2 linked regions of the Azospira inquinata genome follow. The protein of the gene in region 2 binds, or shares a complex with, the protein of the main gene of each other region. Links are inferred from orthologs where the notes say so. Each region holds a gene or a part of one and is shown on either strand. Other genes may lie near its edges.

Region 1 (3,253 bases), 220 kb from region 2 along the record:
TAAGCCCGGGGTGCTGCATGGCAACCGGACCTATCTGCTCCAGGACGCCAACGGTCAGATCACGGAAACCCATTCCATTTCCGCCGGTCTGGATTACCCCGGGGTCGGGCCGGAACACGCCTGGCTGAAGGATACGGGCCGGGCCCAGTACGTGGGCATTACGGATGAAGAAGCCCTGGATGCCTTCCACAAGCTGTGCCGCCTGGAAGGCATCATTCCCGCCCTGGAATCGTCCCACGCCTTGGCCTACGCGGCCAAGCTGGCGCCGACCCTGCCCAAGGACAAAGTTCTGCTCGTCAATCTCTCCGGCCGGGGCGACAAGGACATGCATACCGTGGCCGAAAAATCCGGAATCAAGTTCTGATCATGGCCCGCATTCAAGACACTTTTACCCGCCTCAAGGCCCAGGGCCGCAAGGCGCTCATTCCCTTCGTTACCGCCGGGGACCCGGATCCGTCCCTCACCGTGTCCCTGATGCACACCCTGGTGGAAGCCGGGGCGGACATTATCGAGCTGGGGGTGCCCTTTTCCGATCCCATGGCCGACGGTCCCACCATCCAGCGGGCTTCCGAACGGGCTCTGGCCAAAGGCATGAGCCTCACCCAGGTGCTCGCCCTGGTGGCCGAATTTCGCCGTCAGGACAGCCAGACCCCGGTGGTGCTCATGGGATATGCCAACCCCATTGAAGCCATGGGGGCGGAAGCCTTCACCCAAGCCGCCCACGGGGCCGGGGTGGACGGGGTGCTGGTGGTGGATTACACCCCGGAGGAAAGCGGGGAATTCGCCCGGGCCATGGCGGCCCAGGGCATGGACCCCATCTACCTCCTGGCCCCTACCTCCACGGATGCCCGCATTGCCCAGGTGGCGGCCATCGCCCGGGGCTACGTCTATTACGTCTCCCTCAAGGGAGTGACCGGCTCCGCCAAGCTCAATCTGGACGAGGTGGCGGCCCGTATTCCCCACATCCGGGAAAAGACTGGCCTGCCCGTGGGGGTAGGGTTCGGTATCCGGGACGCGGCTACGGCGGGGGCCATTGGGGCCTTTGCCGATGCCGTGGTGGTAGGCAGCCGGATCATTGAGGAAATGGAAAAAAATCCGGAAGACCCCCTGGTCAAGGTCCGGGCCCTGGTGGCGGAATTGCGCCGGGGCGTGGATGGGGTCAAGGCCTAAGACTGGGAAAGGAAGTAAGCGGTTGTAGTACCCGTGTTTCAAGGGGCGGGGCGCCCGCCAGGTGCCCCGCCGAATGCAAGGCCCATCAAGGCAACGGAGCCGACGGATCGCCACAAGCGACGCCCCGTCGGCCTAAACAAGGAGAACGACATGAGCTGGTTGCAGAAACTCCTGCCGCCTAAGATCAAACGGGAGGGTGCCCCCCACCGTTCCAATCTGCCGGAAGGGCTGTGGCGCAAGTGCCCGGCGTGCGAGGCCGTCCTTTATGCCTCGGACCTGGAAAACAATCTCAACGTCTGTCCCAAGTGCGGACACCACCACCGGCTCTCTTCCCGGGCCCGGCTGGACCTGCTGCTGGACCCGGAAGGCCGGTTCGAGATCGGTGCCGAGGTGCTGCCCATGGACAGCCTGAAGTTCAAGGACAGCCGCCGTTATCCGGAACGCCTCCATGCCGCCACGGAAGACACGGGGGAAACGGATTCCCTGGTGGTCATGCAGGGAGCCATCAAGACCCTGCCCGTGGTGGTGGCCTGTTTTGAATTCGATTTCATGGGCGGTTCCATGGGCTCGGTGCTGGGGGAACGGTTTGTCCGGGGCGTGCGTACGGCCCTGGAGCAGAAGACGCCTTTCATCTGCGTCACCGCTTCCGGCGGGGCCCGGATGCAGGAAGGCCTGTTTTCCCTGATGCAGATGGCCAAAACCACCGCTGCCCTGACCAAGCTGTCGGAAGCCGGGCTGCCCTTCATTTCCGTGCTTACCGATCCCACCATGGGGGGGGTGTCCGCCTCCTTTGCCTTCCTGGGGGATGTGGTCATGGCCGAACCCAAGGCTCTGATTGGCTTTGCCGGTCCCCGGGTGATTGAGCAGACGGTGCGGGAAACCCTGCCGGAAGGCTTCCAGCGCTCCGAATTCCTGGTGGAAAAGGGCGCTATCGACATGATCGTGGATCGTCGGGAAATGCGGGATAGAATCGCCGCCCTCCTGACCTTGCTGCAAAAGCTGCCTGCGGCCGCCTGATCCTGTTTTCCGTATTGCCGGGGAGGGATTTTCCCTCCCTTCTTTTTTGCGAGTCTCCCGTGTCCCTTACCGCCTCCTCCGACCTTTCTGCTTGGCTGCAACATCTGGAATCCCTCCATCCCAAGGGTCAGGCCGGGATCGAGCTGGGCCTGGAGCGCATCCGTCGGGTCAAGGAGCGCCTGGGCCAGACGCCCTTCTGCCCCCTCATCCTGGTGGGGGGGACCAACGGCAAGGGCTCGGTGTGCGCCTACCTGGAGGCCATGCTGGACCGGGCCGGTTACAAGGTGGGCTGTTATACCTCCCCCCATTTGTTGCGCTACACCGAGCGGGTGCGGGTGGGCGGCCAGGAAGTGGCCGAAGACGCCCTCTGCGCCGCCTTCGCCCGGGTGGAGGCGGCCCGGGGTGAGGAACACCTGACCTATTTTGAATTCGGCACCCTGGCGGCCTGGGAAGTATTCGCCGCCGCCGGGGTGGAAGCCCTGATCCTGGAAGTGGGCCTGGGAGGCCGCCTGGATGCGGTAAATGTGTATGAGCCGGATGTCTCCGTGGTGACCGGCATCGCCCTGGATCACACGGACTGGTTGGGCCCCACCCGGGAACATATCGGTCGGGAAAAGGCGGGGATTTTCCGCCCCGGCAAGCCCGCCGTCTGCGGCGACCCCAAGCCCCCCCAAAGCCTGCTGGACCAGGCCGCCGCCCTGGGCACCGATCTGCGCCTCCTGGGGCGGGACTACGGCTATGAAAAGACCCAGGAAGAACGGCTGCAATGGCGCTACTGGTGCCGCTTTCCGGCCCGGGAAGGGGCCCAGGCCGAGCTGTTGCGCCGCACCCTGGCCTATCCGGGCTTACGGGGCAGCGCCCAGTTGGCCAACGCCAGTACCGCCCTGACGGCCCTGGAATGCCTGCGGGAGCGTCTGCCCGTGACCATGGGGGCGATTCGCCAGGGCCTGATCGAAACCGAGCTTACCGGGCGCTTCCAGGTGCTGCCGGGGAAACCGGCCCTGGTCCTGGATGTGGCCCACAATCCCCAGGCCGCCGCCGTGCTGGCGGACAATCTGGGCTCCAT
Region 2 (3,277 bases):
CCTTCCTCCTCCGGCGGGCAGATCAGGGCCGCCCCCATGCCGATCCCGGGCACCCAGGCCAGGGTTTCCCCCAGCCACAGCAGGGGCAGGCGCTCCCGCTGCCAGGGCGGCACGGCGCTTTCCTGGAGCAGCTTTTTCAAGGGCCGGTGGGGCCGCCCGGCCAGTTGGAAGCTTTCCCCCCCCTGGCGGGGACGGAATTGGGCCGGGCCTGCTTCCAAGGCCGCAGCGTTCAGCCCCTGTCCCGTGGCCCGGGCTGAAAAAATGGTCCCAGAACCCCAAGGCACGGGCATCTCGCCTTCCCATGGCGCAGATTCGGGCAAAGACGGGGTTGCCAGGGGATCGTGCTCCAGAAACAAGGCCCCACGCCAGCCCCGGGCCACCCACTGGCCACAGCGCCAGGCCATCTGCCCGTCCGGGCGATAGGCCAGCACCTGGGCTTCCAGTTCGGCCAGGGTCCGGGCCTCGGGCCTCGGCCCCCCCTGACGGTGCAGCCAGTGGCGCAGCAGATTACGCCGCCGGGGGCCGCTCAACCCTTGCAAGGCCGCCAAGGACAGGGTTCCGGGGAAATCCGGACTGGCCCCCCGGGCCCCATCCTCCGCCGCCAGTTCCTCCAGCAGGGTTTCCGCCTCCCCGGCCCAGGCTGCGGCCCGGGCCAGACTGGTGCGGGCGGAAAAACGTTGTTCCAGCAGGGGCAACACGTCCCGACGCAGGAAATTACGGGAAAAGCGGGCATCCCCATTGCTCTCGTCCTCCACCCAGTCCAGGCCCCGGCGGGCCAACTGGTCTTCGATCCAGGCCCGGGGGTAATCCAGCAGGGGCCGGAGGAGGACCAGGGGCGTGCGCCCCGGCCGGAGCAGGGGGCGCCGGGGGGGCATGGCGGCCAGACCCGCCACCCCGGCCCCCCGCAGCAGATTGAGGAGCAGAGTTTCCGCCTGATCGTCCTGATGATGGGCCAGGGCCAGGGCGTCGCCGTCCAGGGCCTGGTAAGCGGCGTAGCGGGCCCGCCGGGCGGCGGCCTCCAGCCCTTCCCCCCCTTGAGGCGCTACCTGGACCCGGACCACCTCCAGGGGCAGCTCCCAGTCCCGGCACAGCCGGACGCAGAAATCCGCCCAGGCGTCGGCCCGGGGGGACAGCCCGTGATGGACGTGAATGGCGGAAAGGGAGAAACCCAGAAGGGGAGCGGCTTCCCTGAGCAGGGCCAGCTGCAGGACCGAGTCCCGCCCGCCGGAAAGCCCCACCCAGAGCCGGCCCCCTGGGGGAAAGCCGGCCCCCAGCAGGGCTTGGAGCCGGGCCGGGAAGCCCAGGGCAGGATCAGTGCAGATCCTGTTCCTTGAAGCGGCCATAGGCCATGAGCCGGTCGTAGCGCTGTTGCAGCAGTTCCCCGGTGGAGAGGCCGGAGAGATGCTTGACGGCGTCGTGGAGGGACTTTTTCAGATTGCGGGCCATGGTGTCATGGTCCCGATGGGCGCCCCCGGTGGGTTCGCTGACGATTTTGTCGATGAGCCCCAGGGTTTTCAGGCGGTGAGCCGTAATGCCCATGGTTTCCGCCGCCTCATTGGCCTTGCTGGCGCTCTTCCAGAGAATGGAGGCGCAGCCTTCCGGGGAAATAACCGAATAGGTGCTGTACTGGAGCATCTGCACCACATCCCCCACCGCAATGGCCAGGGCCCCGCCCGAGCCCCCTTCACCGATGATGGTCACCACGATGGGGGTTTTCAATTCGGCCATGACGTAGAGATTGCGGCCAATGGCTTCGGACTGGCCCCGTTCTTCCGCGTCAATGCCCGGGTAGGCTCCCGGAGTATCCACAAAGGTGAAGACGGGAATCTGGAATTTTTCCGCCAGCTTCATCAGCCGTTCCGCCTTGCGGTAGCCCTCGGGACGGGGCATACCGAAATTGCGGAAAATTTTTTCCTTGGTATCCCGGCCCTTCTGATGGCCGATCACCATGCAGGACTGGCCGTTGAAGCGGGCCAGGCCGCCCACGATGGCCTTGTCGTCGGCAAAGGAACGATCGCCGTGCAGTTCCTGAAAATCGGTGAAAACCCGGGAAACGTAATCCAGGGTATAGGGGCGCTGGGGATGACGGGCCACCTGGGCCACCTGCCAGGGAGTGAGCTTGGCGTAAATGTCCTTGGTCAGGCCCTGGCTTTTCTTTTCCAGGCGCTCGATCTCTTCCGAGATGTCCACCGCCGAGTCATCCTGCACGTAACGCAGTTCATCGATCTTGCTTTCCAGCTCTGCAATGGGCTGTTCGAACTCGAGAAAATTGGTCTTCATCAAAAAGCAGGATTTGTTGGCAGACCCCCATTTTACCTCAAACCATCCGGCCTGCCCTGACGGCCCGTTTTGGCTCCCAACGGCCCCCATCGCCCCTTTAAAGGCGCCTATTCGGAGACTTCCGGCCCCCTTTCCGGCAACCCGGCCAGACGGTCCAACCCGGCCAAAACGGCGGCGGAGGCCTGGAGAAATTCGGACAGCCCGGCCCGGGCCGCCTCCCAGGCCCCCCGTTGGCCATCGGCCAGCAGCCGGGCCCCCAGGCTTTCCACGGACCACAGGGCCTGTTGCAGGGCGGCCAGGGATGGGTCTTCCGGCTGTTCCCCTCGCAATTCCCCCACCCGGGCCACCAGCTCGCAGACCGGCCCATCCACCGGAAAGGCTTCCTGGCGCTGCACACATTCCACCATCCGGTCCTGCCACAAATGGTGGCAATGGCGGGCGCGGAAAATATCGTAGAGGCTGGAACGCCAGGCCAGACCGGCCGCCGCCCGCCATTCTTCCGGCAGCCGATAGGCGGCCACCCACTCGGGCACCGCCTCTCCGGCCATGGGACGGCCAATGCCGAAGCCCTGACCCAGGCTGCACCCCATGCTCACCAGCAACATGCCGTGTTCCCGGGTTTCCACCCCCTCCGCCACCACCTCCCGGCCAAAAACCGTGGCGATCTGGTCCACCGCCTGGATGATGGCCGGATCTTCCCGCTGGTCAAACAGGCGACGCACGAACATCTGGTCGATTTTGATGGTGGAAACGGGCAGCTGGCTGAGATAGGCCAGGGAGGAATAACCGGTGCCAAAGTCATCCAGGGAAAAGCTCACCCCCAGGGCCCGGCACCGGTCCATGGTCTGGCGCACCCGGTCGTAATCCTGAAAGGTGGAAGATTCCAGGATTTCGATGTCCAGGGCGTCGGGCCGGGCCTGGGGCACCTCCCCCAGCACCAGGGCGACCCGGTCGGCAAAGTCGGGCAGAAGCAGGTGGCGCCCGGCGATATTGACGC

The links.
Region 1: the proteins of Azoinq_RS12820 (region 2) and accD are in contact, whole or in part, in a solved structure (PDB 8UXZ), measured with the Escherichia coli proteins. The link is inferred for Azospira inquinata from one-to-one orthologs.

Annotation. Positions count from the first base shown.
Region 1 is NZ_CP064782.1:2,598,518-2,601,770, forward strand. Bases 312-3,253 are described here. They hold accD (acetyl-CoA carboxylase, carboxyltransferase subunit beta), read left to right. Parts: upstream 312-1,320; coding sequence 1,321-2,187; downstream 2,188-3,253. Other genes in these bases: trpB (tryptophan synthase subunit beta), read left to right, coding at 312-364; trpA (tryptophan synthase subunit alpha), read left to right, coding at 367-1,170; folC (bifunctional tetrahydrofolate synthase/dihydrofolate synthase), read left to right, coding at 2,247-3,253. In the rest of the region: more of trpB, read left to right, coding at 1-311.
Region 2 is NZ_CP064782.1:2,821,688-2,824,964, reverse strand. What follows is about bases 297-3,262. They hold Azoinq_RS12820 (acetyl-CoA carboxylase carboxyltransferase subunit alpha), read right to left. Parts: upstream 2,281-3,262; coding sequence 1,312-2,280; downstream 297-1,311. Other genes in these bases: Azoinq_RS12815 (putative bifunctional diguanylate cyclase/phosphodiesterase), read right to left, coding at 2,388-3,262; tilS (tRNA lysidine(34) synthetase TilS), read right to left, coding at 297-1,343. Also shown: more of tilS, read right to left, coding at 1-296; more of Azoinq_RS12815, read right to left, coding at 3,263-3,277. UniProt on the Escherichia coli protein: Component of the acetyl coenzyme A carboxylase (ACC) complex. First, biotin carboxylase catalyzes the carboxylation of biotin on its carrier protein (BCCP) and then the CO(2) group is transferred by the carboxyltransferase to acetyl-CoA to form malonyl-CoA.